DNA from 2 places in the Mesorhizobium sp. M5C.F.Ca.ET.164.01.1.1 genome. Region 2 is predicted to be linked to the other one. Evidence: riboswitches for the same ligand, from Rfam matches in the RefSeq annotation. Region 2 holds a riboswitch; the other holds the start of a gene.
What was found. Region 2 has a riboswitch for S-adenosylmethionine ahead of EN807_RS08075 (homoserine O-acetyltransferase). Riboswitches for the same ligand answer to the same signal wherever they lie in the genome.

Region 1: it holds a riboswitch for S-adenosylmethionine, as region 2 does, so the genes downstream of both, EN807_RS00345 (O-succinylhomoserine sulfhydrylase) here and EN807_RS08075 (homoserine O-acetyltransferase) in region 2, are expected to answer to the same signal.

What each region holds. Positions count from the first base shown of each region.
Region 1 is NZ_SRTG01000001.1:61,834-77,949, reverse strand. Features, by position in the region: gene EN807_RS00380 (magnesium and cobalt transport protein CorA) at 1-164, shown strand, start outside; gene EN807_RS00375 (GcrA family cell cycle regulator) at 238-756, opposite strand; gene EN807_RS00370 (aspartate aminotransferase family protein) at 1,112-2,311, shown strand; gene argF (ornithine carbamoyltransferase) at 2,329-3,240, shown strand; gene EN807_RS00360 (Hsp33 family molecular chaperone) at 3,334-4,368, shown strand; gene apaG (Co2+/Mg2+ efflux protein ApaG) at 4,506-4,898, opposite strand; gene EN807_RS00350 (ceramide glucosyltransferase) at 5,125-6,279, shown strand; gene EN807_RS00345 (O-succinylhomoserine sulfhydrylase) at 6,327-7,517, opposite strand; SAM riboswitch at 7,592-7,669, opposite strand; gene EN807_RS00340 (2'-deoxycytidine 5'-triphosphate deaminase) at 7,795-8,889, shown strand; gene EN807_RS00335 (ABC transporter substrate-binding protein) at 8,984-9,757, shown strand; gene araD1 (AraD1 family protein) at 9,928-10,920, opposite strand; gene EN807_RS35360 (hypothetical protein) at 10,919-11,089, shown strand; gene mmsB (multiple monosaccharide ABC transporter permease) at 11,210-12,502, opposite strand; gene mmsA (multiple monosaccharide ABC transporter ATP-binding protein) at 12,499-14,031, opposite strand; gene chvE (multiple monosaccharide ABC transporter substrate-binding protein) at 14,132-15,196, opposite strand; gene EN807_RS00310 (LysR family transcriptional regulator) at 15,512-16,116, shown strand, end outside.
Region 2 is NZ_SRTG01000001.1:1,636,764-1,652,879, reverse strand. Features, by position in the region: gene EN807_RS08130 (LysR family transcriptional regulator) at 1-449, shown strand, start outside; gene EN807_RS08125 (1-acyl-sn-glycerol-3-phosphate acyltransferase) at 550-1,344, shown strand; gene EN807_RS08120 (LysE family translocator) at 1,371-1,988, opposite strand; gene EN807_RS08115 (aldo/keto reductase) at 2,134-3,081, opposite strand; gene EN807_RS08110 (helix-turn-helix domain-containing protein) at 3,240-4,208, opposite strand; gene EN807_RS08105 (zinc-binding dehydrogenase) at 4,379-5,359, shown strand; gene EN807_RS08100 (gamma-glutamylcyclotransferase) at 5,447-5,980, opposite strand; gene EN807_RS08095 (DUF2125 domain-containing protein) at 6,100-7,098, shown strand; gene EN807_RS08090 (sugar kinase) at 7,153-8,076, shown strand; gene EN807_RS08085 (prephenate/arogenate dehydrogenase family protein) at 8,177-9,112, opposite strand; gene hisC (histidinol-phosphate transaminase) at 9,132-10,241, opposite strand; SAM riboswitch at 10,381-10,458, shown strand; gene EN807_RS08075 (homoserine O-acetyltransferase) at 10,578-11,747, shown strand; gene metW (methionine biosynthesis protein MetW) at 11,863-12,477, shown strand; gene EN807_RS08065 (DUF1194 domain-containing protein) at 12,525-13,325, opposite strand; gene EN807_RS08060 (ABC transporter ATP-binding protein/permease) at 13,526-15,352, opposite strand; gene EN807_RS08055 (methyltransferase domain-containing protein) at 15,473-16,116, opposite strand, start outside.

The DNA.
Region 1 (16,116 bases), 1.6 Mb from region 2:
CTGCCATCTTGGCGGTGCCGACGGCGCTCGCCGGCATCTACGGTATGAATTTCAACGACATGCCGGAACTGAGGATGGAATATGGCTATCCGATCGTGCTGGCGGCGATTATTTTGGTCTGCACGCTTCTCTACTGGCGCTTCCGCAAGAGCGGCTGGCTGTGAAGAGAGGCAGTAGAGCGGGATAGCGCTTCACGAGCGCGGTTCTCTGCACTTCACTCTGTACTGCCCTATTCCCCTACCGGCTGCGCCGCCGCTCCGAAGCAGGCTGGAACGCAATGCGGGCGTGGTACTTGCAATAGGGTCCGGTTTCGGCCGCGTCGTTGCCACAGAAATGGAACTCTTCCGAAAGCGGATCGCCATTCGGCCATTTGCATGTCCGCTCGGTCAACTCGACGAGTTGCAGATGCCGCGAGATCGGCACGACGACGTTCTCGACCGGACGGACGTAGTGACGCGCCACCGGTACAGCGTCGAATTGCGCCTGCAGCGCGGTCGCGCCGATCGACGTGGTGATATGCCGCGCAGTGGTTGCCGCCCGCGACACCGATTTCTGGACGCTCGATCCCTGTACGCTCTTCTTCTGGCGTGCCGGCGTGGCGGTCGAGCGTCCGCGGCCCGACAGTTTCAACCGATGCACCTTGCCGATGACCGCATTGCGGCTGACACCCCCAAGCTGTGCGGCGATCTGGCTGGCGCTCAGTCCCTCCGACCACAATTTTCTAAGAAGTTCGACCCGCTCGTCAGTCCAATTCATGAGACCGCGCTCCTGCTGAAATGTGCGGCGATCGGAATCCTTCCACGATCCGGCTTCCGCCGGGCAGACACCACATATATCGGGTGATTAGGTCCGCCGCACGAAATCTAGTTATTTCTCGACTACAATTACCTTATGCGCTGACTCGGTGACAAGAGTCCGAGGGCCAACACGAATCGGTTTTTTCGGTTTTCCCCAACTTGCCCGGTCGCTGATGAGCCGGCGTCTCGCTGGAGAGCTTGCCGCCCGTCCTTGCGCGACGTTTTCGTTGACTTCATGGCCGAAAAACACGATAAGCCCACAAAGGCCGCCGCTTTGGCGGCTTTTTGATTTTCCGGTTCCGGAGACGCATATAATGAGCGGTTCGGCGCTTTTCGAGACCTTTACCCGCGCACCCCTGGCCTTCGACCATGGGGAAGGCACTTGGCTGGTCACCGACAAGGGCGAGCGATATCTCGATTTTGGCGGCGGCGTCGCCGTGAATTCGCTGGGCCACAGCCATCCGCATCTGGTCTCGGCACTCACCGAGCAGGCGGCCAAGCTCTGGCATGTCTCCAACCTCTACGAGATTCCGGGGCAGAGCCGCCTGGGCGAGCGGCTGGCCGACGCCACCTTCGCCGACAAGGTGTTCTTCACCAATTCCGGCGCCGAGGCGCTGGAATGCGCCATCAAGACGGCGCGGCGCTACCACTTCGTCAAGGGCCATCCCGAGCGCTTTCGCATCGTCACCTTCGAAGGCGCCTTCCATGGCCGCACGCTGGCGACCATCGCCGCCGGCGGCCAGTATAAATACCTGGAAGGCTTCGGACCCAAGGTCGAAGGTTTCGACCAGGTCGGCTTCGGCGACATCGACGCCGCCGAAAAGGCGATCACCCCCGAGACCGCCGCGATACTGATCGAGCCAGTGCAGGGCGAGGGTGGCATCCGCCCGGTGCCGACGCAGTCGCTGAAGCGGCTGAGGCAGCTCTGCGAACAGCATGGCCTGCTCCTGATCTTCGACGAGGTCCAGTGCGGCATCGGCCGCACCGGAAAGCTGTTCGCGCATGAATGGGCTGGCGTCACGCCCGACATCATGGCGGTTGCCAAGGGCATCGGCGGCGGCTTTCCGGTGGGCGCCTGCCTCGCCACCGACGAGGCGGCCGTCGGCATGACTGCCGGCGTGCACGGCACCACTTTCGGCGGCAATCCGCTGGCGATGGCGGTCGGCAACGCCGTGCTCGACGTGGTGCTGGAGGACGGTTTCCTGGAGGATGTCCAGCGCAAGGCGTTGCTGCTGAAGCAGGGGCTGGCGGGTGTCGCCGACGAATTTCCTGATATCATCGAAGACATCAGGGGCACCGGCCTGATGCTCGGCCTGAAATGCGCCGCACTTAACACCAAGGTAAATATGGCGTTGCGCGACCAGCATCTGCTGGCGGTTCCGGCTGGTGACAACGTCCTTCGCCTGCTGCCGCCACTCACCGTCACCGAGGCCGAGATCCATGAAGCGCTCGACCGCATCCGCGCCGGCGCCAGGGGCCTGGCCGATGCCATAGCCGCGGCTGCCGCGAAGTAACAGTCGAAAGACCCCAAATGAGCCTTCGCCATTTCACCGATCTTTCCGCCGTTTCCGAGGGCGATCTGCGCTTCATGCTGGACGATGCCGTCGTGCGAAAGGCAAGGCTCAAGGCTGGCGAGCGGACAAAACCGCTCGAAGGCAAGGTGCTGGCGATGATCTTCGACAAGCCGTCGACGCGCACGCGCGTATCCTTCGACGTCGGCATGCGCCAACTCGGCGGCGAGACCATCATGCTGACCGGCACCGAGATGCAGCTCGGCCGCTCCGAAACCATCGCCGACACGGCCAAGGTGCTGTCGCGCTATGTCGATGCGATCATGATCCGAACCACATCGCATGACCGGCTGCTGGAGCTGACCGAGAACGCCACCGTTCCCGTCATCAACGGGCTGACCGACGATACCCATCCGTGCCAGCTGATGGCCGACATCATGACTTTCGAGGAGCATCGCGGTCCGGTCGCCGGCAAGACGATCGCCTGGACCGGCGACGGCAACAACGTGCTGCATTCGCTGCTGGAGGCCTCGGCGCGGTTCCGCTTCAACCTGAACGTTGCCGTGCCGGAAGGCAGCGAGCCGGCGCAGAAGCATGTCGATTGGTCGACGGCGCATGGCGGCAAGTTGAATTTCACCCGCTCGCCTGAGGAGGCGGTCCACCAGGCCGACTGCGTCGTCACCGACTGCTGGGTGTCGATGGGCCAGGAGCACCGTGCTCGCGGCCACAATGTCTTCTCACCCTACCAGGTCAATGCGGCGCTGATGGCGAAGGCAAAAGCCGACGCGTTATTCATGCACTGCCTGCCGGCGCATCGCGGTGAGGAGGTCACCGACGAGGTCATCGACGGGCCACATTCGGTGGTGTTCGACGAGGCCGAGAACCGGCTCCACGCCCAGAAGGCGGTTTTGGCCTGGTGTCTGGGCGCTTGATCCGGACCGCCTTGATCCGGGAGTACGTGATGCCTATCTCAGCCGCATCACGCAAATCGAGCGCGTTTCGACGCATGCGCCCCGGAGGGCGGCATGGCCGCGCCCCGGAGCTTTGTCATGTTGGAAACTCATCAATTGGCTGAACATCAACCCAAACTCGGCGAATTCGGCTACGCCGGCGACGATCATGTCGTGCCCTTCGAGGTCGGCCCGCTCGACGTGCGCGGGCGCACCGTCCAGCTCGGGCCGATGCTCGACGCGATCCTCAGCCGTCATGACTACCCCCAGCCGGTCGCGCGCTTGCTGGCGGAAGCTTGCGTGCTGACAGTGCTGCTCGGCACCTCGCTCAAGTTCGAAGGCAAGTTCATCCTGCAGACCCGCACGGACGGGCCGGTCGATATGCTGGTTGCGGATTTTTCCACGCCGCAGGCGCTGCGCGCCTATGCGCGCTTCGATGCCGACCGGCTGGAGGCACTGACATCTGCCGGCGAGACCTCGCAGCAGACGCTGCTCGGCAGCGGTGTCCTGGCGCTGACCATCGACCAGGGCGCCCACACGCAGCGCTATCAGGGCATCGTCCAGCTCGACGGCGAGACACTGGAGGAGGCCGCGCGCACCTATTTTCGCCAGTCGGAACAGATCCCGACCGACCTCAGACTCTCGGTGGCCAAGCTGTTGACGCCCGGTGTCGGCGGTGCCCGCGAGCAATGGCGTGCCGGTGGCATCCTTGCGCAATTCCTGCCGCAATCGGCGGAACGCATGCGCGTGCCCGATCTTCCGGGCGGCGACGGCGATCCGCGCGATGAGATCCATGATCCGGCCGACAATTCCTGGCAGGAACTGCTGGCATTGCTTGGCACCATCGAGCCGACGGAACTGATCGACCCGACGATCGGCGCCGAGCGGTTGCTTTACCGGCTGTTCCACGAGCACGGCGTCCGCGTCTTCGGCGGCGTACCGGTAGCCGACGAGTGCTCATGCTCCAGGGAGAAGATCCGCGGCATACTCGAAGGTTTCTCAGCCGACGAGATCAGGGACAGCAGCGAGGATGGCGGCATTCATGTCGCCTGCGAATTCTGCTCGAAGCAATATGACTTCGATCCGACGGAGTTTTCTGCGGCGCAGTAGACCATGATCCCGACCAAAGTCCGCGCATCGAAAAGTGGAAAGCGTTTTTTGCTTCGCTGACCTTCGGTTCGGGAAAGGTCCTGGTCTAAGAGTTGGAGCCCATCCCGATTCTATCGGGATGGATCAGGTCTAGCTGGTCAGTTGACGGTGCGCCGCGTGCCCGGCAGGTCGAGCGAAAAGGCGGGGATGGCGACGTCGAACGTCTCGCCTCGCTTGTTGCGCATCGTATAGTGGCCGACCATGATGCCGGACGGTGTCGAGAGCGGGCAGCCAGACGTATATTGATAACTGTCGCCGGGGTTGAGTTCGGGCTGGTCGCCGACAACGCCGGCGCCGCGCACTTCCTCGACCCGGCCAGTGCCGTCGGTGATATGCCAATAGCGTGACAGGAGTTGTACGAATTCATCCGACTGGTTGTCGATGGTCACCTGGTAGCCCCAGACATAGCGGTTCTCCGACGGGTCGGAGCGATCTTCCAGATAGAACGGCCTGACCTGTACTTCGATGTTGCGCGTAACGGCGCTGTACATAGACTACTCCACAATATGCAGACGGAACATTCGACGCTCTCCGCAGTTTGGTCAACGGGGAGGCTTCCCGTCGTTGCCCGACTCCTTTGCGCGCAGGTGCCGAAGAACAATGTCATTTAAGTGACACATGACAATGATGGTGTGCAGGGCCGGCGACTCAGCATTCTGTCGAACTGTTGAAAACGGCTTCCATGCGGCCGGTTTTTTCTGGAGCGACCAGATATCGATGGAATTGACAGTCACAGCCGCCTTGCTTTCCACAGCTCTGCTTCTCGTCAATGTCGCCAGCATCCTGCTCGCTTCGTTCAAGCTGAAGCGGCCTGGCAGGATCGCGCCGCCAGCCGGCAAGGCGCCGCCGGTGTCGATCGTCGTGCCGTCGCGCGGCGTCGAGCCGTTTGCCGAGGAAACGCTCGAGCGCGCCTTCTCGCTCGACTGGCCGCGCTATGAGCTCATCTTCTGCGTCGCCCATGCCGACGACCCGGTGGTCGGGCCGATCACCGATGCGATTGCCCTTTTTCCAGCCGTGCCGGCCCGGCTGCTCGTCGGCGACGACCGCATCAGCGGCAATCCGAAACTCAACAATTGCGTGAAGGGCTGGGAGGCCGCGCGCCACCGCTGGGTCATCCTTGCCGATTCCAACGTCCTGATGCCGAGGGACTATGTCCAGCATCTGATGGCGGCATGGCGGCCGGAAACCGGTCTTGTTTGCTCGACGCCGATCGGCTCGCGGCCGGACGGGTTCTGGGCGGAGGTCGAATGCGCCTTCCTCAACACGCTGCAGGCGCGCTGGCAATATACCGGAGAGGCGCTCGGCCTCGGTTTTGCCCAAGGCAAGAGCATGTTGTGGAACAAGCCGATGCTCGACGCCAATGGCGGCATCCGTGCGCTTGCAGCCGAGATTGCCGAGGATGCCGCCGCGACCAAGCTGGTCAACGGGCTCGGACTGCGCGTCAATCTCGTCGGCTCGCCCTTCGAGCAGCCGCTCGGTTTGCGCAGGCTTGGCGAAATCTGGTCGCGCCAGGCCCGCTGGGCACGCCTGCGTCGCGTCACCTTCCCACTGTTCTTCGCGCCCGAGCTCCTGATCGGAGCGGCCCCGCCGCTGGTGCTTGCGTTGGTTGCGGCAGCAGGCGCCGGTTTCAGCCTGTCGGCAACCGCCCTCGCTGTGCTGGTAGTCGCCTATCTCCCGGAATGCGCTCTCGCCTCGGCCAAGGGCTGGCACCTGTCGCTGCGCATGATCCCGGCGATGATGGTGCGCGATTGCATCCTGCCGATTGTCTGGGCGCGTGGCTGGCTCAGCGGTGCCGTCGACTGGCGCGGCAACACGATGACCATCCACACCAGCGCCGTTGCGGAATTGGAAGAGACCCCGTCGGGCGCCTGACCGCGCCTGATTTTGACGATTCGAGCGACACCGCCCAGTGCATATACCTATCTGGCGGCTTTCAGGGCCTGCTCGATGTCTTCGAGCAGGTCGTCGGTGTCCTCCAGGCCGACGGACAGCCTGAGCGTGCCTGGCCCGATGCCGAGTTCGGCGCGCGCCTCGTCGCTCAGATTCTTGTGTGTCGTCGTCGCGGGATGGGTGATCAGGCTCTTGGCGTCACCCAGATTGTTAGAGATCAGCACGATATCGAGCGCGTTCTGGAAGGCGAAGGCCGCCTGCTTGCCGCCCTTGACGTCGAGGCAGATCAGCGTCGAGCCGCCCGACATCTGCTTCTTGACCACAGCCGCCTGCGGGTGATCGGCGCGGCCGGGGTAGATGACGCGGACAATTTCCGATCGCTCGGCGAGGAAGTCAGCGATCCGGCCGGCACTTTCCGTCTGCTGGCGCACGCGCAGCGGCAGCGTCTCCAGGCCCTTCAGCAGCGTCCAGGCGTTGAAGGGCGACAGGCTGGGGCCGGTGTGGCGGAAGTAGTCGTGCAAATTCTCGTCGATCCACTTCTTGTCCGACAGGATGATGCCGCCGAGGCAGCGCCCCTGGCCGTCGATGTGCTTGGTCGCCGAATAGACGACGATATGAGCGCCGAGCTGCAACGGCTTCTGCTGCAAGGGCGTGGCAAAGACATTGTCGACGATCAGCCGCGCGCCGATCGAATCGGCAAGCGAGGCGACGGCTGCGATGTCGACGACTTCCAGCGTCGGATTGGTCGGGCTTTCAAGGAAGAACAGCTTGGTGTTGGGCCTGACCGCCTTTCCCCAATTGGCGATTTCCGTGCCATCGACCAGCGTCGCCTCGATGCCGTATTTCGGCGCCAGCGTCTCGACCACCCAGCGGCAGGAGCCGAACAGCGCGCGCGCCGCCACGATGTGGTCGCCGGCCTTGGCGCTGCACAGCAACGCCGCTGTAACCGCCGCCATGCCGGATGCTGTGGCGCGGGCATCTTCGGCACCTTCCAGCGCACACATGCGCTTCTCGAACATGTCGACCGTCGGATTGGCATAGCGCGAATAGATGAAGCCCGGTTCCTCGCCCTTGAAGCGGGCTTCCGCCGCCTGCGCCGTATCGTAGACATAGCCTTGCGTGAGATACATCGCCTCGGAGGTCTCGCCGAAGCCGGAACGCAGCGTTCCCGCATGCACGAGTGCGGTCTGAGGCTTCCAGTTGCGCTTGTTGCTCGTCATCACCTTGTTCCAAACACCAAAAATGGCCCACATACAAAAAAACCGGCCGCGAAAGTCGCAACCGGTCCATACGGCCTTTCGGCCCGACGGTCCTTTAGCGACTTGTTTAACGTGGCTGCAAGCCGACCGGCCAAATCACCACGGGATAACGACCCTTTAGACCCGCACCGCGCTTGCGTCAATTGCCGGCATGATTAAGAGGTTTGTACCAGCGGGTTCCGCGGCAGGAACCTGCGACAAAACGAGACCACGCCCGGCCTTCGAGCGGAGCCAGACTTTGCGGCAGACAGGCATTCTTCCCGATCAGGACATTTCCGCGCTGTTCCAGTCGGGCGCGCTGAAGTCGCCGCGCGGGCTCGATGCCGACCAGGTCCAGCCGGCCAGCCTCGACCTCAGGCTTGGTGACAAGGCCTGGCGGGTGCGCGCCTCCTTCCTCCCCGGCCCGAACCACAGGGTTGCTGAAAAACTCGACCGCCTGAAGCTGCACGAAATCGATCTCGCTGATGGCGCGGTGCTGGAGACGGGCTGCGTCTATATCGTGCCGCTGCTTGAGAGCCTGGCGCTTCCGGCAAACGTTTCGGCCTCGGCCAACCCGAAGAGCTCGACCGGACGGCTCGACATCTTCACCCGCGTGATGACCGATCGCGGCCACGAGTTCGACAAGATCGCTGCCGGCTACAACGGCCCGCTCTATCTGGAAGTCAGCCCGCGCACCTTTCCGATCGTCGTCCGTGCCGGCTCGCGGCTGTCGCAGATCAGGTTCCGCACCGGCAATGCGCTTTTGTCGGAAAGCGAGCTGCACGAATTGCATCGTGCCGAGACGCTCGTCGCGACCGAGCCGCCGAACATTTCCGGCGGCGGCATCGCACTGTCGATCGACCTCGATGGCGACAAGGACGGGCTGGTCGGCTACCGCGGCAAGCACCACACCGGCCTCGTCGATGTCGACAAGCGCGCCGCACAGGATGTTGTCGATTTCTGGGAGCCGCTCTACAAGAGCGGTGCCGGCGAACTGGTGCTCGATCCCGATGAATTCTATATCCTCGTCAGCCAGGAGGCGGTGCATGTGCCGCCGCTCTATGCCGCCGAAATGACGCCCTTCGATCCGCTGGTTGGCGAATTCCGTGTCCACTATGCCGGTTTCTTTGATCCGGGCTTCGGCCATTCGGCGGCCGGCGGCACCGGCAGCAGGGCTGTGCTCGAAGTGCGCAGCCACGAAGTGCCGTTCATCCTCGACCACGGCCAGATCGTCGGACGGCTGGTCTACGAGCATATGCTGAAGCGGCCGCAAGCGCTCTACGGCACAGATCTCGGCTCGAACTATCAGGCACAGGGCCTGAAACTGTCCAAACATTTCCGCGCCGCGCGCTGATATCCCGATCAATCAGACTGTGCTTGCCTGACCTTGCGGGCCGTGCTTGGCTGTGCCCAACCGTCAAGGTAGTTGAAACCAAGGGAACAAAGAAATGCAGATTTCAAGATGGATCGCATCGGCAGCAACAGCTGCCATGCTGGTGATGGCCGCCGGGTCCTTATCGGCGCAAGCACAGGAAAAATTGAAGATCGCTACCGAAGGCGCCTATCCGCCGTTCAACACCATCACCGCGGATGGCAAGCTCACCGGCTTCGACATCGACATCGCCAATGCGCTTTGCGCTCAGATGAAGGTCGAATGCGAACTTGTCACGCAGGACTGGGAGGGCATGATCCCGGCGCTCCAGGCCAGAAAGTTCGACGCCATCATCGCGTCCATGAGCATTACCGAGGAGCGCAAGAAGCAGGTCTCCTTCACCAACAAATACTATACCACGCCGCTTTCGCTGGTGGCCTTGAAGGACAGCGATATTGCCTCGACCGAACCCGCCGCACTCGCCGGCAAGACAGTCGGCGCCCAGGCTTCGACCACCCAGGCCGACTATGCCCAGGATGTCTATAGCAAGGCCGGCGCCGAGGCGAAGCTCTATCCGACCCAGGAGGAGGCGGTCGCCGACCTGATGAACGGCCGTCTCGATGCCGTCCTTTCGGACAAATTCGTGCTGATGGACTGGATGAAGAAGTCGAGCGACGGCTGCTGCAAGATGGTCGGCGACGTCAAGGGCACCGAGACCGAAGCCGGTATCGCCGTGCGCAAGGAAGACAATGCGCTGCGCGAGAAACTCAACGCCGCGATCGATGCGATCGTCGCAGATGGCACCTACAAGAAGATCCAGGCCAAATATTTCGATTTCGATATTTATTGAGGCTGCCAATCTCCCCCCTTGAGGGGGAGATGGCCAGCAGGCCAGAGAGGGTCGCTGCGCGTAAAGCGCCAACGCCGTTCCGCCACGAGAGACGGCGTTGGCGATTTATGTGAGACGACCCCCTCTGTCGCCTTCGGCGACATGTCCCCCTCAAGGGGGAGATCACACAATCAAAGCGCCTTCACGGCGACCTTCACCGGTTGCTCGATCTCAAGCGGGTTGCGCAGCGGCAGGCCGAAATCCTTGGCCTCGATCTCGAAGACGTCGCCGGCTTCGGTCCTGATGCCGTCGGCGAAGGACAGTGTTGCCGTGCCGAACATGTGCACATGAACGTCTCCCGGCTGGCGGAAGGCCGAATACTTGAAGTGGTGATGTTCGAGATTGGCGATGGTGTGCGACATGTTCGCCTCGCCCGACAGGAACGGCTTTTCCCACAACAGCTTGCCGTCGCGAAGGATGCGCGAGTTACCCCTGACGTCGGAGGGCAGGTCGCCGATCAGGATCTCCGGCCCGAACGAAGCGTTGCGCAGCTTGGAATGGGCGAGGAAAAGATAGTTCACGCGCTCGGTGACGTGGTCGGAAAACTCGTTTGACAGTGTGAAGCCGACGCGGAACGGGACGCCGTCGTCGCCGATTACATAGATGCCGGCGACTTCCGGCTCCTCGCCTGCATCCTGGGCGAAAGCGGGCGATAAAAGTGCCGCACCGGGCGCCACCGCCATGGTGCCGTTGCCCTTGTAGAACCATTCCGGCTGCACGCCCGTCTGGCCCTTGGCGGGCTTGCCACCCTCCAGGCCCATGCGGAACATCTTCATGGAATCGGTGAGCTGCTCTTCGCCGTCGGTGCTGAGCTTCTTGTGCATGGAATCGCGGGTCGCCGCGGAGCCGAGATGCGTCAGCCCTGTGCCGGTGAGATGGAGATGCGCCGGGTCGGGATGGTTGATTGGCGACAACAGCCGCCCCTTCTTGTAGGCGGCATCGAGGTCGAGCGCTTCACCGAAGCCCTTGCGCTCAATCAGGGCGACAAGTCCGGTGCCGGTGCGCGCGGCCTCCATCGCCAGCGAATAGACGCTGCGGGCGCCGTTGATGATCCGAGTCTTGCCGCCGTTGCGGGCAACGACGCGAATGGTCTCTGCGTCGTCGAGGATCTGGGAGATCAGCATGATGTACCCTCTCTCAATTGCCTTTGGCCTGGCTGCCGGGTTGGCAAACCTTGACCAGCGCGGCTCGGATGGTATCCGCGCCACTGGTGAACTCTTCGTCCGGATTGCGCTCGCGGGCCCGGTCCCCTTGGGGGACTTCTTTGCGCCGCCCGGCAGCGCCGCGATGTGACCCGTGCCTCCTACAAGCGCGCCGCGTTTGAAAAGAGGCCCGCTTTAATCCTTGTTTTTATGCATGCCGTTGTCCCAACACGCTGCACACGTTTGGCGACATGCATGAGTCCCCTCGCCCTCAAGCCTTGTTCTTGTTGTAGACGTCGAAGACCACGGCGCCGAGCAGCACCAGGCCTTTGACCACCTGTTGCCAATCGACATTGACGCCCATGATCGACATGCCGTTGTTCATGACGCCCATGATGAAACCGCCCACCACCGCGCCTATAACTTGACCGACGCCGCCCATCGCCGAAGCGCCGCCGATGAACACAGCGGCGATGACGTCGAGTTCGCTGCCGAGGCCGGCCGCCGGCACCGCCTGGCCAAGGCGCGCCGCAATGATCAGCCCGCCGAGCGCCGAGAGCACGCCCATATTGATGAACACCATCAGGGTCAGCCGCTCGGTCTTGATACCCGATAGCTGAGCCGCCTTGGCATTGCCGCCCATTGCGTAGATACGGCGGCCGACCGTCATGCGTTTGGTAACGAAGACGAACAGCGAGATCAGCACGCCCATCACTACGAGAACGATTGGCAGACCTCTGTAGGTGGCGAATTGGTAGACCAGAAAAAGCGCCAGAGCGCTGGTCACCAGGGTCTTGACGACGAACAGCGTGAAGGGTTCGGCTTCGTAGCCATGCCGCTCGCGGCTGCGCCGTGCCCTGAGCCCGAAATAGGCATAGGCGAGCACGGCAACGAGGCCGATCACGATCGTCGTCATGTGCAGCGTCAGCCCGCTGCCGACGATGGTCTTGCCGGCGGCGTTCACGACCGGCGGGATCAGCGTCAACGAGCCGATCACGTCTGGAATGAAGCCGGAACTGAGCGCCTTGAAGCCGGCTGGAAGCGGCCCCACGGAAGACCCGCCACCCAGCAGCGCTTGGCAGATGCCGCGGAAGATCAGCATCCCCGCAAGCGTGACGATGAAGCTCGGTATTCGGTGATAAGCGATCCAGTAGCCTTGTCCCGCGCCGATCGCGCCGCCGATGATCAGGCAGATGATCGACACCACCAGCGGATTGCTGAAAGGGCCGAGAGGCCAGATGACCATCATCATCGCCGCCAGCGCACCGATGAAACCGGCGACGGACCCGACGCTGAGATCGATATGGCCGGAGACGATCACCAGCAGCATGCCCAGCGCCATCACGATGATGAAGCTGTTCTGCTGCACCAGGTTACTCAAGTTCACCGGCTTGAACAGCGTTCCGGACGTCGTGTACTGGAAGAATACCATGATGGCGATAAGCGCCAGGATCAGGCCGTATTCGCGCAGGTTGGTGACCAGCGCCGAGACGGCAACGCGCGGGCCCTGCTGCACATCTTCGGCGACGCCGCTTTTCGGGACGGGAGCGCTTTCGGTGCTCATGATGCTTTTCCTTCTCCGCGAACGATGGCGCGCATAATCTTTTCCTGGCTGGCATCGCTCGCCACCATTTCGCCGACGATACGTCCTTCGTTCATGACATAGATGCGGTCGGTGATGCCGAGCAGTTCGGGCATCTCCGACGAGATGACGATGATCGCCTTACCCTCCGAGGCGAGACGCGCGATGATCGTGTAGATTTCATACTTGGCGCCGACGTCGATGCCGCGCGTCGGCTCGTCGAGGATCAGCACCTCCGGATTGGCGAACAGCCACTTCGACAGCACCACCTTCTGCTGATTGCCGCCCGATAGGTTGCCGGTCATCTGATAAACGCTGGACGAGCGGATGTTGGTTTTGGCCTTGTAGTCGTTGGCGACGGCGAGCTCGCGCATGTCGTCGATCACGCTATGGCGCGATACGCCGGGAAGATTGGCCAGCGTGATGTTGTGCTTGATATGATCGATCAGGTTGAGACCGTAGGTCTTGCGGTCCTCGGTGACGTAAGCGATGCCGTGTTCCACTGCCTTGCTGACGGAGGAGACATCGATGGGCTTGCCCTTGAGCAGCACCTCGCCCGTGATGCGGCGGCCATAGGAGCGGCCGAACAGGCTCATCGCGAATTCGGTGCGTCCGGCGCCCATCAGCCCGGCGATACCCACCACCTCGCCCTTGCGGACGTCGATGTCGATGCCCTTGATCACTTGCCGCTCGGCATGGATCGGGTGATAGACCGACCAGTTCCTCACCTGGAGCACGATCTCACCGATCTCGGGCTCGCGCGACGGATAACGGTCGTCCAGCGAGCGGCCGACCATCGAGGTGATGATGCGGTCTTCCGAAATGTCTTTCTTAGGCAGCGTCTCGATGGTCCGCCCGTCGCGGATGATCGTGACCTTGTCGGCGACCCGGTTGATTTCGTTGAGCTTGTGCGAGATCAGGATCGAGGTGATGCCCTGCCGCTTGAATTCGAGCAGCAAGTCGAGCAGCGCCTGGCTGTCCTTTTCGGACAGGCTCGCCGTCGGTTCGTCGAGGATCAGCAGCTGCACTTCCTTGCTGAGCGCCTTGGCGATCTCGACCAATTGCTGCTTGCCGACGCCGATATTGGTAATCAGCGTCTTGGGGTCTTCCTTAAGGCCCACCTTCTTGAGCAGAGCGCTGGTGCGCGTCCCGTTGGCGTTCCAGTCGATGACACCGTATCTGGCGTGCTCGTTGCCGAGAAAGATGTTTTCGGCGATCGACAGCATCGGAACCAGCGCGAGTTCCTGGTGGATGATGACGATGCCGCGGCGCTCGCTGTCGTGGATGCCTTTGAAATGGCACTCATCGCCGCGATAGATGATTTCGCCTTCATAAGTGCCGGATGGATACACGCCCGACAGCACTTTCATCAGCGTCGATTTGCCGGCGCCGTTCTCGCCGACAACGGCGTGGATCTCGCCTTCCTCGACGCTGAGGTTGACATTCGACAGCGCCTTGACGCCGGGAAACGTCTTGGTGATGTCACGCATCTCCAAAATCGTCGAGGCCATCAGGAATACCACTCCTCCGAGGTCCGGTAACAGTACCGGGGTCACTCGCTATCGAAAAGGGGTCCTGCGCTACGCAGGACCCCGGGTTTTAAAACTGCGGTTACTTCAGCTCTTCGGCCTTGATGTAGCCGGAATCGACCACCAGCGCCTGGTAGTTCGACTTGTCGACTTCATGCGGCGTCAGCAGGATCGAGGGGACGACCTTGACGTCGTTGTTGTAGGTCGTGGTGTCGAGGCCTTCCGGCTTGCCGCCTGAGAGCACCTTGTCGACGAGCTCGACCGTCGCCTTGGCGAGTTCGCGGGTGTCCTTGAACACCGTCGAGTACTGCTCGCCGGCGATGATCGCCTTGACCGAAGCGGTTTCGGCATCCTGGCCGGTGACGATTGGCCAGGGCTGATCGGCCGTGCCGTAACCGACTGCGCGCAACGAGGCGATGATGCCGCGCGACAGACCGTCATACGGCGAGAGCACGCCATCGACGCGGCTGCCATCCGAGTAGTTGGCGGACAGCAGATTGTCCATGCGGGCCTGGGCGGTCGCTGCCAGCCAGCGGAGCGTGCCGACCTTGTCCATGCCCATCTGGCCGGACTTCACCACGAGGGTCTTGTCGTCGATCAGCGGCTGCAGAACGGACATCGCGCCGTCGTAGAAGAAGAAGGCGTTGTTGTCGTCCGGCGAACCGCCGAACAGCTCGACGTTGAACGGACCCTTGTTCTCGGGATAGCCGAGGCCCTTGAGCAGCGATTTGGCCTGGATGACGCCGACGCCGAAATTGTCGAACGTGGTGTAGTAGTCGACATTCGGGGTCTTCTTGATCAGCCGGTCATAGGCGACGACGACGACGCCGGCGTCAGCCGCCTTCTGCAGCGCGTCCGACATCGTGGTGCCGTCGATCGAGGCGATGATCAGTGCCTTCGGGCCCTTGGTGATTTCGTTTTCCAGCTGGCTGAGCTGATTGGGGATGTCGTCCTGCGCATACTGCAGATCGACAGTGTAGCCCAGAGCCTCGAGCTGGGACTTGACGGCGTCGCCGTCGTTGATCCAGCGCTGCGAGGTCTTGGTGGGCATCAGCACGCCGATGAGGCCTTCGCCTGCCTGCGCCGGGACCGTCATGGCCGCGATGCTAAGGGCCGCGACGGCGGCCAGTGTCTTGATGATCTTCACATTAACTCTCCCTGGTTGATGGACGCGCACCCTGGGTTTCGTGGGCCGCGCGATCGTGCAGGAGCGCCAAAACGCGCCGCTGCCGCCATATCGATCTCCGGTATCCTCCCAATCGGCCCTGAGACTCTGGTTCCAGTCGATGCGATTTTTCTCGCTGGCGACGGTCAAGCTTCAGGACGCGCAAAGGGTGTGGCTCTTTGCCATAACTGTCAAATGCGATCTTTGATGGTTGCTATACCGAAACTGGTATATTGAAAGCCGACGAAGACTTGGCCGGATTGCCGACCGGCGATGAGTGGGGAGCAAACAAAGATCATGGCAGCGCTGCGGAATCCTGGTGGACTTTCAGCCAGTTACGAAGAACCCCCCGGCGACGGAGAAACCCTGCTGCGCAGCGGCCTCAGCCTGCGCCACATGCGTATGATCGCAGCCCTCGATGACCATGGCCGGGTCAGCGCGGCAGCCCAGGTCATGAACATTTCGCAGCCCGCCGCCTCGCGGATGATCGCCGAGATGGAGGCGGTGCTCGATGTCAAGCTGTGCGAAAGGCTGCCGCGCGGCATCACGCTGACGCCTTATGGCAAGGCATTGGCGAGGCGCGCACGTTCGATCCTGCTTGAGATGCGTGAAGTCGACCGCGAGATATCCGAGCTCAAGGCGGGCAAGGGCGGCTCGGTATTCCTCGGCGCGGTGACGGCCCCTGCGATCGAGCTCGCCGTGCCGGCGATCCGCGAAATCCGGCGCATCTATCCGCGCATCGAGATCACCATGCAGGTCGAGACCTCCAATGTGCTGGCGCGCGAGCTGATCGCCACGCGTCACGATTTCATCATCGCGCGCATCCCCGACGATCTCAATCCACGGCTGTTCGAGGCTCGCGTCATCGGTGTCGAAAAAGCCTGCCTGATCGTGCGCCGCGG
Region 2 (16,116 bases):
CCACCCGTATCGGCTCGATCCGGCGCGTTGTTTGCGCGAGCCCGGCCTATCTGGCCGAGCACGGCATGCCGGAGACCCCGAGAGACCTCGCGGCACACAGCTGCATCACCTTCGAAGGGCTCACCGCTCCCGCCGCATGGACTTTTGCCACCGGCAAGACCGAGCTCGCTGTTCCGATCCGCTCACGGCTTCGGGTCAACACCGCGGAAGCGGCGGTCGATGCCGCGGTTGCCGGCGCCGGGATGACGAGGGTGCTTTCCTACCAGATCACAGCTGCGGTGCGGGCGGGCACACTCTGCACCGTGCTGGAGGCATTCGAGCCGCAGCCATGGCCGGTCAGTCTCGTGCATGCCGGCCAGGGTCTGCTGCCAGTGAAACTGCGTGCGTTCGTCGATTTCGCCGCCCCTCGCCTGAAGAAGCGGCTGATGCAAGCGACGTGGCAGGCCTGACGAACGGATAGCGGGTCAAAGTCGGATCGATTTCGCATCGTTTCCTTTTTGCCCGCGCTTGGTGTAACCAACGCACACCTCCTCACCGGGCACTTCTCCCATGCTCCTTATCCGCTCGCTGGCGTTCAACTTCGTCTTCTATGTCAATCTGATCGTCCAGATGATCCTCTGGACCCCGTACTATTTCCTGTCACCGCGCCACCGCGCCTGGTTCGTGCCGAAATTCTGGTCGCGCACAAGCATGTGGCTCTATGACAAGATCGCCGGCACCAAAAGCGAGATCACCGGCCAGGAAAACCTGCCCGAAGGCTCCTTCATCCTGGCGCCCAAGCATCAATCCTTCTGGGATGCGATTGCCTTTTTCCCCCTCCTGCAGGATCCGATCTACATCCTGAAGCGGGAACTGACCTGGATCCCGTTCTTCGGCTGGTACATCTTGAAAATGCGGATGATCCCGGTCGACCGCGGCAGCCGCTCGAAAGCATTGAAGGCAGTCGTCGCCGCGACCAAACAGGAGCTGGCGCGCAATCCCCGCCAGCTGATCATCTATCCCGAGGGTACGCGCCGAGCGCCGGGCGACGAGCCGGCCTACAAATACGGCATCGTCGAGATCTATGCGCAGCTTGGCATTCCGGTGGTGCCGGTCGCCCATGTCGCCGGCCTCTACTGGCCGCGCCGGAAATTCCTGCGTTATCCCGGGACGATCAAGGCCCGCTTCCTGCCGCCGATCCCACCCGGGTTGGACAAACAGGAATTCATGGAACGGCTGATCGGCGAGACGGAAGCCGCCTGCGACCAGCTGCTTGTCGAGGCGTCCCGTGCGCCGAACCCGCCGCCCTTGCCGCCGACGGCGGTGAAGCGGCTAAGGGAATTGGCCTCCGATACCCGGGCCTGAGCCGCCCGTCTGACCGGTAGGGCCCCCTAGGGAATCACAGCCAACGCCGTGGTCAAAACCAGTATCGCCGCGAACGTCAGATTGATGATCCGCGAAGCCAGCGGTTTGCGCAGAAAGCGCGCAAACGCGGCCCCGGCGAGAAGCCAAAGGGCATGGATGGCGACGATCATCGAGGCGAGGACCGCAAGCTTGAGTCCTGCATCGAGCTCATCGGTCGACGACGTGCCGGCGAAGACGGCGGCGATCGCCACATAGGCTTTGGGGTTGGCGACGGCCAGAACAAACCCACCCAGGAATGTGGGACGTGCCGCCCCGCCGGTACGCGCAGCCAAAGGCGGAGCCGTTGCTATTTTGAAGGCGAGGTAGAGGATGTAGGTCGCCGACGCGACCGCCAGGAGCGGTGTGAGCTTGGGCACAGAGGAAAGCATGGCCGTGATGCCGGTCGTCACGACCAAAAGCACGGCAACCGTACCAAGAATGATGCCCGAGGCGTAGCGAAGCGAACCGCGCAGGCCGAAGGCGGCGCCAATGGCGGTGACGCTTATCGTCGCCGGCCCCGGACTGCCCATCACGACCGCCGATGCCAGGATAAGCGCCAGCAATTGCCGCCATAGTTCCGGATGGGAAAAGACCTGCTCGGCCATCTGTATACCAGTATCCCGACGCGATGCGATCAATGGTATGGCAGGGCAGAGCAGGGCGTCTTGAACGATCGTGCGGCAGCCTTCCGGGCAGGCCGCGCACGATCGTTGGCTGCTGTTTGAGCAAGCCGCCGCTTCGCGCTGGCCTCTATGCACTCGCGCTGTCGAGCTCGGCGATATCGTCTGGACTGAGCTTCAATGATGCGGCGCGGATTAGGCTGTCGACCTGGTCCGGTGTCGTGGCGCTGGCGATCGGCGCGGTGACGCCGGGCCGTGCGATGATCCAGGCGAGCGCTACTTCCGCCTGCTTGGCCGAGTGACGTGCCGACACGGCGTCGAGTGCCGCCAGGATGCACATGCCGCGTGCGTTAAGGTAGTCCTTCACATCCTCGCCGCGCTCGCTTTGGCCAAGATCGGCCTCGCTTCGGTATTTGCCGCTCAAAAACCCCTTGGCGAGGCTGAAATAGGTGATGACGCCGATATCCTCGGCCATGCACAGATCGCGGAGCGGCCCATCGAAGGAGGCGCGGTCATAAAGGTTGTACTCCGGCTGCAGCACCGCATAGCGCGGCAGGCCCCGCAGGCTTGCCACATCGAGCGCGGCGCGCACCTGGCCGGCATCGAGGTTGGAGGCGCCGACGTAGCGGATCTTGCCCTCGGCGAGCAGCTTTTCATAGGCGCCGAGCGTTTCCTCGTAGGGGGTCGTCGGATCCGGCCAGTGCGACAGATAGAGATCGACGACATCGGTCTGCAGCCGCTTCAGCGACGCATCGATGGCCTTTTCGACATAGGCGGCGGAGAGGTCTTTCCTGCCCTGACCCATATCCGACCCGACCTTGGTGATCACCACGACCTTGTCGCGGTTGCCGCGGCTCTTCATCCATTTGCCGATGATGGTTTCGGATTCGCCGCCTTTGTTGCCGGGAACCCAGCGGGAATAGGAATCGGCGGTGTCGATGGCGTTGAGACCGGCATCGACGAAGCGGTCGAGCAGGTCGAAAGAGGTTTTCTCGTCGGCGGTCCAGCCGAAGACGTTGCCGCCCAGGACTAGCGGCGCGATGGACAGGTCGGTTTGACCGAGACGACGTTTCTGCACGATTGATCTCCGTGGGGGAATGGAAAGGAGCGGGCGAAAGGCCCTGGCTTAACCTAGGTCTTACCGCGCCGAGGTCAAAGGCCTCGCCATCCTTTCCGACGGACCAGTGCTTCACAAGGGCGCGATCCGGGGGCGCGATCCACGTTCCGGCCGGTGAGCTACTGGCTCTGGCGCCGGTATTCACCAGGCGGCAGCCCGACCACGCGGTTGAAAAGCCGGCTGAATGAGGCCGTATCCCGGTAGCCGACCTGGTAGCATATTTCCGAAATACCGAGTTTGGTGCTTTCAAGAAGTGTTTTCGCGGCCTCAAGGCGCCGGTCCTGGATCCATCGACCGGGAGTGGTGTGCAATTCATCGGAAAACCGGCGCGCCAGCGTTCGCGGTGACAGACCTAGTTGCGCGCCGAGGAAGGCAAGGTCGAGCGCTCCGAGCTGTTTCCTGGATAAAGCTTCGAGCCGGTCGCGGAACGGTTCTTGCGAAGGCAGCAGATCGGTGAGCGGGAACTCGTAGGGTGTCTGGATCTGCCGCGACGGCGGCAGCACCAGCAATTTGCGAACCAGGCGCTCCTCCCTGGCGAAGCCAAGATCCCGCAGAAGCGCCTTGCCGAGCTCCAGGCCTGAAAAACCGCCGCCGCAGGTGTAGATTCGTCCGTCCCCGATCAGCACACGTGATGCGTCCCAACGCACCTTCGGAAAGCGGCGCTGGGCATCGGTTTTCAGCCACCAGGAGATCGTCGCGCGCTTTCTGTCGAGAAGACCGGCGTCTGCCAGGAAGAAACCGGCCCCGCAATGCGCGGCGATGATGGCACCGTCGCGTTGCGCGCTTGCGATAAGCGGCGCGGCGTGGCGGCTCTCTTCCTCCAGCGCGGCAACCAGCTCCGGGATTTGCATGCCGGGCATGGCCAGCAGGATCAGCAGGTTCATGCGCTGCGAGGGTTCGCGTCTGGTAACGAAGGAAATCCCAGGCGCCGTAGTGGCGTCGGCCTGCCGCGCCACGAATTCGAACGAAATCGCCGGCGCGCCGCGAATGGTGTTCACCAGTTCGAACATTTCGACAAGTGTCGCGGCGACGGCGGAATAAAAGGTCGACGGCAGCCAGATCACGGCGTGGACGGAACGATTGTCCAAGATGCCTCCTTTTGAACAGCTATGGCAAGTTTAGCACATAGATTGTCAAATCTGCCAATTCCGATTTTTGCCAGCGAGCTTAGATTCCTCGACGCCGATGCAAACATCGGTGCCTGCGATCTGGCCGCGTCCAGATTGCATGACCAGATCGCCCGTTATTGGAGGCCGAGATGAAAGCAATCGTGTTCGACGCAATCGGCTCGCCGCGGGACGTGCTCTATCTGCACGACGTGCCCATGCCGCGAATTGGCGACGGCGAGGTGCTGGTCAGGATGATCTCCGCCTCGGTCAACCCTGGCGACTTCCTGTTCATCCAGAACCTCTATCCCGAACCGAAGAAGCCGCATTTGCCCCGGCAGATCGCCGGAAACCATGGCGCCGGCATTGTCGAGGCCGTGGGCGCCAACGTCGCTTTGAAACCGGGCACGCTTGTCGCATTCAGCTACTACAACAGCTGGGCCGAATATGCGGCCGTTCCGGCCGAATGGCTGATCCCGCTGCCCGCCAACTATCCGGTCGAACGCGCCGGGCAGATGGTGAACCCCATCACCGCCTGGGACCTGCTGGCGGATTCCCGTGTGCAGCCTGGACAGTGGCTGGCCGTCACGGCCGGCTATTCATCGGTTTCGACGATTGTGATGCAGTTCGCCCAACGGCGCGGCATCAACGTGATCGCGGTCGTGCGACGCTCTCACGACAGGCTGGACCTGAAGGGGCTTGGTGCCACCGCCATCCTCGATCTGTCGGATTTGAAGGTCCGTATCAGGGAAGCGGTCATGGACATGACCGGCGGCGCCGGGTTGAACGGGATCATCGATAATGTCGGCGGACCCGCCAGTGGCGAATTGATCCGCACCCTCGCGATGGGCGGGCAGATGGTCATCAATGGCGGCATGAGCAGCGAGCTTTTCGAACTGCACAATTTCGACGTGCTGCTGAGCGGCATCGAGATCAGGGCAAATATCTACCGCTACTTCTTTTCGCCGCCTGTCGAAGCCGACCGGCCGGTGTTGCGCGAGATTGTTGACATCTTCGGCCAACCCGATTTCCATGTCCCTGTCGGCGGCATCCATCCGCTGGCGGAGTTCGAGCTCGCCGTGACAAACAGCCTGGATCGCGCCGATCTCGGGAAGCAGATTTTCAGGATGTAGCCCGGACCATGATCCCGAACCGAAGGTCAGCGAAGCAAAAAGTGGAACCGGTTTTCGGAAAGATCATGGTCAAACAACGAAAGAAGATCACGACCCAATCCGTTTCGCCACTTCTTCCAGCCAGTGGTCGCGGATCCCAAGCGCTTCGAGGTGCTCCAGCGTGCTGAGCACGTAGTCCTCGTTCTTTCCCGACTGGCCGACGGCGCCGCGAACGACGGTCGCCGCATCGGCCGCATCGAGCGCACCGGCATATTGCTCGTGGGTACGGTCGACGACATAGGCGACCGCCGGGACAATCTCGCCCCCGTTCATACCGTCACTGTCGAGGCGAATGCTAAGCATGCGCTCGCGATAGACATTGGTGACCAGCTCGCGCTCGCGCAGATAGGTAATGACCTCGTTGCGCAGATCGCCGGGGACGCGGAAAGCCAGCCCGATGCAGGAGCCCCCACGGTCGAGGCCGAGCACCAGGCCGGGCCGTTCGCGCGTGCCGCGATGCACGAAGGAGTAGACGCACAGCGACCGGCGGTAGCCGTGAAGGCGGGCGCGCCGCGTCTCGACATGCGCAAATCCCGGCCGCCAGATCAGCGAACCGTAGCCAAAAACCCAAAAATCGCCCATATCGCCAAGCCTGTTGCGGCACCGCACTGGAATCGGTGTTTTTTCGATCCTCCTCCGTCTACCTGATGTTGCCGGAAACGACAGTCCCCTCTGCAACACGCGCCAACGAGAGCCGCAGCATGACGTCAAGTGACGAACGCCCGCCGAATTTTCTCCGCCGGCTGCTCTGGCTCGGCGCTTTCATTGTCGTGCTGTTCGGCCTCTACAGCGCCGGCTGGTTCTACCTGGCAGACAAGGTCAAGAGCGAAGCCGGCAAAGCGGTGGCCGAGCTCGACGGCAATGGCATCGAGGCGGACTGCGCCAATCTCACGGTCAGCGGCTATCCCTCGAGCTTCGCCGTTTCCTGCGACAGGCTGGCTTATCAAGACGACACAAGGAACGTCGCCGCCTCGCTCGGCAGCCTCCACGCGGCTACGCACATCACCCAGATCCTGTCGCCTGGCGTCGACCTGCGGGGACCGCTCAGGACCTCCGTTCCGGGGATGACCCCGCTATGGATCGACTGGGATAATCTGCGAGCGAACTTGAAATTGTCCTGGCCGCTGCCCCGGAGCATTTCGCTGGAGGCAGAGGGCCTGTCCGGCCAGACCGATCCGGCGGATGGCACAGACCCGGTCGAGCTGTTCAGCGCCGGGACGGCGGCCGGACAATTGCGTCCGAACGGCCAGGACATCGACTATGCCGGGAGTTTTACTGATCTCCAAATCGACCCGGACGCCATCGATGGTCGCGTGCTGCCGCCGCTCGACGGCAGCGGCGACGTGACGCTGAAGAACGGCGTGGCGCTGATCAACACGCAGTCAAGGAGCCTGCGCGGCCAGGCGGTCGATATCGGCAAGCTCGATCTGTCGTCGGGAACTGCGCGTATCACCGTTTCCGGACCGGTTTCGGTCGATGCCGACGGGCTGATCGACGCCGATTTGATGATCAAGCTCAGCGATCCGAAGGCGGTGGCGGCAATCCTCGGCAAGGCCATTCCCGAGCAGAAGAGCCAGATCAAAACAGGCTTTGCCGGGCTGGCGCTGCTAGGCAACGAACCGTCGATGCCGCTCAAGGTCGTTAAGGGCAAGGCCTCGCTCGGTTTTATCCCGCTGGGCAGGATCAAGCCGGTCGATTAGACCAAGATTGCGAACCTCCAGTTCGGAAAAGATCATGGTCAAACAGGAAGATAAATGAACCGCCCGGTGAAGATCCTGAGTGTTGGCGCGCTGACGCTCGATACGATCCTACGCGTCGACACGCTTCCGACACGTCAGGGCAAGTTCATCGCGGCCGACGGCGTCCAGATCGCCTCGGGCATGGCTTCGAGCGCGGCCTGCGCCGCACGCCGGCTCGGCGCGGACGTATCGCTGTGGGCGAGCGCGGGAGACGACCCCGTCGGCGATCAGCTGGTCGCCGGGATCGAGGCCGAAGGCGTCAATTGCAGCTTTGTCCGGCGCGTCACCGGCGCGCGTTCGGCACTGTCGGCCATCTTGGTCGATACGCATGGCGAGCGCATCATCGTTCCTTTTTATGACAAGCTCGCCCAGGCCGACCCCGAGGCCCTCCCCACCCAGGACCTCACCCCATTCGACGCCGTCCTGGTCGATGTGCGCTGGCCGGGCGCAGCAGCTCTGGCCATGGCGGCGGCGCGCGCAATCGGCCGTCCAGCCATACTGGACGCCGACACCGCTCCACGAGACGTGCTGGAACGCCTGTTTCCGCTCGCCTCGCACATCGTCGCGTCGGAGCCAGCGGCATTCATCCTCTGCGGCGAGGAGCAAGGCCCGCAAAAGGCCTGTGAAGCGTTGGCCGGACGCACCGATGCATTCGTAGCGGTGACCGGCGGCTCGGCGGGAAGCTGGTGGTTCGACCGCTCGGTCGCGTCCGTGCGCCATGTCGCGGCGCCAAGGATCAAGGCAGTGGACACGCTTGCCGCTGGCGACGTGTTTCACGGCGCCTTTGCCGTCGGGCTGGCGGAGGCGATGCCGGTCGAACAGACCTTGCGGTTTGCCAGCGCCGCCGCCGCGCTCAAATGCCTGCGGTTCGGCGGCAGGCTGGGCGCGCCGGACAGGGCCGAGACACTGGCGATGATGGCGGCTCATTGGCCGGCCTGAGAAAGCGGCGGGCTTTCAAATCGAATCGTACCACCGCCGCTCTGCCTTTGTTTGAGCATCGGATTCCCCAAAGCCGGTACCCACTTTTGGGTCCGATGCTCTATGCCTTGGATGGGTGCTCGACCGCCTGCCGGCCAAAGTCCGGCACATCGATGTCCTGGCCGGCCTCAATGATCGAGCGGCGGACGGCGCGGGTGCGGGTGAACAGGTCGAACAGCTTTTCGCCGTCGCCCCAGCGGATCGCCCGCTGCAGCGAGGCCAGATCTTCCGAGAACCGCGCCAGCATTTCGAGGATGGCATCCTTGTTGTGCAGGCAGACATCCCGCCACATCGTCGGGTCGGACGCGGCAAGGCGAGTGAAGTCGCGAAAGCCGGAGGCCGAATATTTGATGACCTCGGACTTGGTCACTGACTCCAGGTCGTCGGCGGTGCCGACGATGTTGTAGGCGATGATGTGCGGCAGATGCGAGACGATGGCCAATGTCATGTCATGATGCTGGGGGTCCATCGTATCGATATTGGAACCGCAGCGGCGCCAGAATTCCGAGAGATTTTCCAATGCTGCCGGATCGGTGCCGGGCAACGGCGTGAAGATGCACCAGCGGTTTTCGAACAGTTCGGCAAAGCCAGCGTCCGGACCCGATTTTTCAGTGCCGGCCAACGGATGGCCGGGAATGAAATGCACGCCGGCAGGCACATGCGGCTGCATCTGCGCAATGACCGACGCCTTGGTCGAGCCGACGTCGGTGAGGATGGCGCCCTGCTTCAGCGCCGGTGCGATTTCGGCGGCGACCTCGCCCGAAGAGCCGACCGGCACCGAAACGATGACCAAGTCGGCATTGCGGACCGCCTCTTTCGCGTCCATCGTGTAGGAGGAGCCGAGGCCAAGTTCCCTCGCCCGCGCTAGCGTCGTTTCGCTGCGTGTCGAGATGGCAATGTGGCGGGCAAGGCCTTCGCGACGGATGACGCGGGCCAGCGACGAGCCGATAAGGCCGATGCCGACCAGCGCGATCTTTTCGAACATCGGTGATGTCATTGTTTCAGCTTTTCGGGGTTCAGCTTTTCAGAAATGTCGCGAGGGCGGCGACAACGCCGCGATTGGCCTCTCCGGTGCCGATGCTCATGCGCAGTGCATTCGGGAAGCCGTAGCCGGAAACGCGCCGCAATATGTAGCCGCGCGCTGAGAGGTAATCGTCCGCAGCCGCCGCCGAATGCTTTTGGTCCTCGGGAAAGTGGATGAGCACGAAATTGCCGACGCTCGGCGTCACCCGCAGTCCGAGCTTAGTCAACTCCTCGCTCACCCATCGCAGCCAGGTCTCGTTATGCGCCACGCTGCGCTCGACATGGGCGCGGTCGCGGATCGCGGCAATGCCGGCCTCGATCGCCGTCGCGTTGACGTTGAAGGGACCTCGCACGCGGTTGATCGCGTCGATGATATGCATCGGTGCGTACATCCAGCCGATCCGCGCGCCGCCGAGGCCGAGCTTGGAGAAGGTGCGGGTCATGACCACGTTTTCTGCGCCAGCCACCAGTTCGACGCCGGCTTCATAGTCGTTGCGGCGGACATATTCGGCATAGGCTGCATCCAGCACCAGAAGCACGTTCCCAGGCAGGCCGGCATGCAGGCGGCGCACCTCCTGGAATGGCAGATAGGTACCGGTCGGGTTGTTCGGATTGGCGAGGAAGATGATCCTGGTCCGCGGCGTCACCGCAGCGAGGATCGCATCGACGTCGGCGCGCTCATTGGTTTCCTTGATCGACACCGGGACAGCACCTGCCGACTGGATGTAGATCTTGTAGACCATGAAGGCGTGTTCGGTGATGACAGCTTCATCGCCGGGCGCGAGATAGGTCTGCGCAAGCAGGCCCAGAATCTCGTCGGAACCATTCGAACAGACGATGTTCGCCGGGTTGAGGCCATGCACCTCGGCGATTGCCTCCCGCAGGCGCCTGGCAGTGCCGTCGGGATATATGTCGAGTTTGGCCGCAACGTCACGCGCGGCTTCTATCGCCTTCGGCGAGGGGCCGAGCGGGTTCTCGTTCGACGACAATTTATAGATCTTGGCGATGCCGGCCGGCGCCGTGCTTTTGCCCGGCACATAGGCTTCGATGTCCATGATCCCCGCGCGGGGCGTTGGACGTGCCTGATCCGATGCCTGGTTCATATTGCAAAAATCCGTCGAGAACGCTTCCGCCCGGGAAGCCGCAGCGGAAATACAAGCCGCGGCCTGGAATGTCGAGAGGCGGCGATCATGGGTGAGCGACTGGCCGTTGACGCCGAGGCGCGCCGGTCCTAGAAGAAAGGCGAAATCCCGTGGTGATTTGGCCGGTCGGCTTGCAGCCACGTTAAACAACTCGCTAAAGGGCCGTTTGCATTCTGTAACCGGCTTTGCGAGGGCAATGCCGGTTTTTTTGCTATCCGTAGCCGGCCGGATATCGCATCGACCCGAAAACCGGAATCGGTTTTCGGAAAACGCGATGGGTTAATGTAAGAGGATGCGATGGTCGCGCTGCGCACTAAAAAAACCAACAACGAGGCCGACGAGCCGTCGAGCCCGGTGTTGCGTTTCGGTGCCGACAAGCCGCTCAAGCTCGACGCCGGCACACTGCTGTCACCGTTCCAGATCGCCTACAAGACTTACGGCACGCTCAACGACGCCCGCTCCAACGCCATCCTCGTCTGCCATGCGCTGACCGGCGACCAGCATGTCGCCAGCACCAATCCGGTGACCGGCAAGCCGGGCTGGTGGGAAGTGCTGATCGGCCCCGGCAAGATCATCGACACCAGCCGCTTCTTTGTAATCTGCTCAAACGTCATCGGCGGCTGTCTCGGCTCGACCGGCCCCGCCTCGACCAATCCAGCCACCGGCAAGCCCTACGGGCTTGACCTGCCGATCATCACCATCCGCGACATGGTGCGGGCGCAGTTGATGCTGGTCGACCATTTCGGCATCGAAAAACTGTTCTCAGTGCTCGGCGGCTCGATGGGCGGCATGCAGGTGCTGCAATGGGCGTCGAGCTATCCGGAGCGCGTTTTCTCGGCGCTGCCGATCGCCACCGGCGCGCGCCATTCCTCGCAGAACATCGCCTTCCATGAAGTCGGCCGGCAAGCGGTGATGGCCGATCCGGACTGGAATGGCGGCAAATATTTCGAGCAGGGCAAGCGCCCGGAAAAGGGGCTGGCGGTGGCGCGTATGGCCGCTCACATCACCTACCTGTCGGAAGCGGCCCTGCACCGGAAATTCGGCCGCAACCTGCAGGACCGTGAAGCGCTCACCTTCGGCTTCGACGCCGACTTCCAGATTGAGAGCTATCTGCGCCATCAGGGCATGACCTTCGTCGACCGCTTCGACGCCAACTCCTATCTCTACATGACCCGGGCGATGGATTATTTCGACCTCGCCGCCGACCATGGCGGCCGACTGGCCGACGCCTTTGCGGGCACCAGGACCCGTTTCTGCCTGGTCTCCTTCACAAGCGATTGGCTGTTCCCGACCGAGGAGAGCCGCTCGGTCGTTCACGCGCTGAATGCAGCCGGCGCCTCGGTGTCCTTCGTCGAGATCGAGACCGATCGCGGCCACGACGCCTTCCTGCTCGACGAGCCGGAGCTGTTCGCGGCCATCAACGGCTTCATCGCCTCGGCGGCCCGCGCCAGGGGGCTCAGCGCATGACCCCTGAAGATTGCAGGCTTTCCGGACCGGCATCATTAGCCAGGCATCAGCGCATGACACCGAAAAGTTGCAGACTTTTCGGATCAGGATCATGCGCCAGGCAAAAGGCGAGATCATGAGTGTCAACCACGCCCAGCGCGTCGACCTCGAAGTCGTCGCCGATCTCATCCCGCCGCAGTCGCGGGTGCTGGACGTCGGTTCCGGCGATGGCCTGCTGCTCGAATTGCTGCAGGCGACGAAGCAGGTCGACGGCCGCGGGATGGAACTGTCGCAGCGCGGCGTCAACGAATGCGTGGCGCGCGGCCTGTCCGTCATCCAGGGCGACGCCGACAAGGACCTCAAATTCTATCCTGACAAGGGTTTCGATTTCGTCGTCCTGTCGCAGACCTTGCAGGCGACCCGCAACCCGAAGCTGGTGCTCGACGAGTTGCTCAGGATCGGCAAGCACGCCATCGTTTCCTTCCCCAATTTCGGCCACTGGCGGGTGCGCCTTTCGCTGTTCCTCGAAGGGCGGATGCCGGTGACCAAGGACCTGCCCTATTCCTGGTACGACACACCCAACATCCATTTCTGCACCATCCGCGACTTCGTCAATCTCTGCGAGGAGCTCGGCGCAACGGTGGAAAGGGCAACCGCGCTCGACGCCAATGGCCAGAAAATCGGCCTCTCGATGCCATGGTGGTTCTGGAATTTCTTTGGCCAGCAAGCGGTGTTCCTGCTGAGGCGATAACGGCCGTCGCTTCTTCGGCCAATATGGCGCTCGGCCTGCCCGACCAGCTAGCGATTAAGTTCCGGAAAATACGGATCGGAGAAAAACCGCCGGTCGCGCTCGCCTTGCAAACAGTCGACCGGTGCTGCCGCATCGACCCGGATCGGCCCGCGATCGGCCCCGGGACCGGCAACACCGCTGACCTCTAGGATCAGCTTGCGGCGTATGGCGGTCACGAATTCGGAAGCGGCATAGACCGGCAGCACGAAGGAGCCTGGCCCGCCGGTAACGCAATCGGCATAGTATTGGTCGAGATGGCTGAAGCTGGGCGACGGGCTGACCAGGATCGGCAGGCCGTTGATGACGATACCCTTTGCCACCGCGGCGTCGCGTGTCGTGGTGACGGGAATCCCGGTATTGTTGGGGCCATCGCCTGAAATGTCGATGACGCTGCGCGTCGCCTCGAAAGCGGCTCCATCCAAAAGCTTGGCGCCGAAGCCGAGCGCACCGGAAATGGAGGTGCCGCGAAAGCTCCTGAACGGGCGCGCCTCGATCTTGTCGGCGAATGCGTCGGCGCTCTCAGCGTTATCGATGACCTGCCAGGCAATGACCGCATCGTCGCGGACGGTGCCTGCCCATTCGAAATAGGCCAGCGCGATGCGGCCGGTCACACCCGAACGCACCGCATTGATGAAGTCGGGGTGGCGCAGCGCCTCGACGTAGCCGGCGCGCTGCAGGGCGAATTCCCTTTCGTTCATCGAGTGCGAAATGTCGACCGCCAGCACCAGTTCGACGTCCACTGCAATGGTATCGGCAGGCGCGGCCAGTGGTGCTGCCTGAGCGCAGTCAAGGCAGGCAAGCAGGCTGATGCATGTCGCCCAAAGGTGCGAAGCGGTTTTGAGGTAACGACAGGCATAGAAACAAAGGCTTAAAGCGTGTCGCATGAATCTCTTCAACGGGACGCGTTTTAAGCGCGTCAAGCATGGGTCCAACGCCGCGAACTTTGGCACGATGCCGGCAATCTTTCGCCGCGATCACGGCGAAATAAAGCTTGGCTGAGTATCGCCGGCTACGTCTCTTGGTAGGCTGCGGCGACGGCCGGGGGTGGTTCGATCGCGCCGGCCCTGACACGGACTGGCTTGAGAGCCGGTCGCTCGACGTCTTTCACGATCGCCAACGAGCGCGGAAAGAATTCGATGTTCTGCTGGCTCCGGCCGATGTTGAGGATCGCGGCGCCGGCGAGACGCGCCTCCAGCATCGACAGCACCCGACTCAGCGTCGCGCCGTCGAACGTGTCCAAAGCCTCGTCGATGATCACCCATTTCGGCTGCCGCAAAACCAGCCGGGCAACGGCAAGCAGGCGCTGCTCGTCATCGCTCAATTCGCGCTCCCAGCGCGCCGAGCGGTCGAGCGAGGACGACAGACGCCCAAGACCGACCTCGGCAAGCACCGCCGAGATCTCGGCGTCGCTGACCGCGGCATCGGCGTGGTTGAGCACCTCGCGCAGCGTGCCGAGCGGGAAATAGGGCTTGCGGGGCACGAAGGCGGGCACCTCTCCGGCCGGCATGCCGATCCGCCCGCTTCCCCACGGCCACAGACCGGCAATGGCGCGAAAGAACAGCGTCTTGCCGGCGCGCGCATCTCCGGTGATCATGACGCGCTCGCCGGCGCGGATTTCGACATGGGGCATGGCGAACTTCGCACATCCATCCCGCGACGCAACCTCGAGGTTCTCGAATGTCAGCCTGCCATTCGGGTTTTCGCCGATCGTGATGCGTTCTTCGGTGTCGTGCAGCGCGTCCGTTTCAACGAGCGCTATGCGGAAATCGGCGACGCGCATCAGCGTGGCGCGCCAATCGGCGATGCCGCCGATATTGTTGATGAACCAGCGCAACGAGGCATGTACCTGGTTGAAGGCGCCGACAGCCATCATGAGCCCGCCGAAGCTGATATCGCCGGCAAAATAGACGGGTGAGGCGACGAGGATCGGCGCGACGACAGTGATCCAGCCATAGGTATCGGTCACCCAGGAAAGATTGATCTGGGCGCTGTAGATGCGCCGCATCGCGCCCAGCACCGTGCCGAGGTCGAGCTCGAGCCGTCGTCTCGCGTCGGCTTCGCCGTGCGCAAGCGCGATGGCATCGACATTCTCGTTGACGCGGACCACCGAGGAGCGCAGCTCCGCTTCACGCGTGTAGCGGTCGCTGTTGAAGCGGATGAGCGGCCGACCGACCAGCCAGCTCAGCCAGGAGGCGGTACCGGCATAGAGGATCGCGGCCCACACCATGTAGCCCGGAATGGCCAGCGAATAGCCGCCGATATGGAAGACGAAGCCAGAAGACAGCGACCATAAGACGCCGACGAACGAAACAAGCAGAATCAACGACTGCAATAGCCCTATGCCGAGGCCTGTGGAAAGATCGGAGAGATGTCCGGCATCCTGCTGCAGGCGCTGGTCGGGGTTGACGCCGATGGCGCCGGCGTTGGCGAGCCGGAAGGCGCGCGCCGGCCGCATCCATTCACCGATCAGATCGAGGGTCAACGCCTCACGCAGCTTCAGCCGGATCCTCTGGTCGAGCCAGGTCTGGCCGACATTGAGCACCACAAGTCCGCCGGCGATGGCGGCAAAGACCAGAAGCTGGTGCAGGAAGCCCTGCATGTCGCGCCGAGCCAGCGCGTCGTAGAAGGGCTCGTTCCAGCGATTGAGCAGAACCTGCCCGATCGAGGTTGCCACAATGACGGCGACTATGCCGACGCAGGCCCAGAGCAGGTGTTTGCGGATCGGCGAGGTCCCCAGCGCCAGCTTGATCGTCGCCAATTGGTCGCGCAAGCTGCTGGCCTCGATCGACGCGGCAACCGGCTTGGCGCTGGCCTCTGCATCCGGATGATCAGCCATTGGTGAAGTCCTTGAAATTGGCAAGCGGTGCTGAAACCGGTGAACATGTCGACACATTCGGGTAGCAAACCCGCTTTCGACAGATAGGTGAGGAAAAGCCCGATCCCGATCACGAAAATGTCATCGACGGCTCGGCAATGTCGCGTTCCCGGTCGGCGATATCCGGCCGAGCCTTGTGGCGCCATGCGGCGAGAAAACCGGCACGAAGACGCGGCGAGAGGCGCGCTGGACGACGGGCACGCCCTGATAGAGCCGCTTCTGCGCCTCGACCACGATGACGCCGGAAAAGATCGGCCAGAACCTGCGGCCGGCGCGCTCCAGCACATTGTGGAACTGCATCATGAAGCGTCGCCGCGATGGCGGGAAGAACAGGGCGTCGGACCAGGCGGCGGGCGTGAAATTCGCTTCGCGCAGCAATTCGGTGAGCTGGCCGCGCGAAAAGGGCCGGCCGCTGCCGAACGGCGTATGCTCGAAACGGGCCCAGACACCGCGCCGGTTGGGCACGACGATGACGACGCGGCCGGCGGGCGACAGCACCCGCCAGATTTCGTTCAGCGTCTCGCGCGGGTTCTCGGCATGTTCGAGTGAATGGACAAGCAGCATGCGGTCGATGGAGGCATCGACCAGCGGCAATTCCTCATCGAAGACCAGCGCGGTTGCGGTCGGCCCCGTGGCCGGCCAGACCACCGCGCCTTGCGTCGCCGGCATGAAGGCAAAGACACGCTCTGCGTCGGTGCCGAACCGCTCCAGCCACGGCAAGGTGT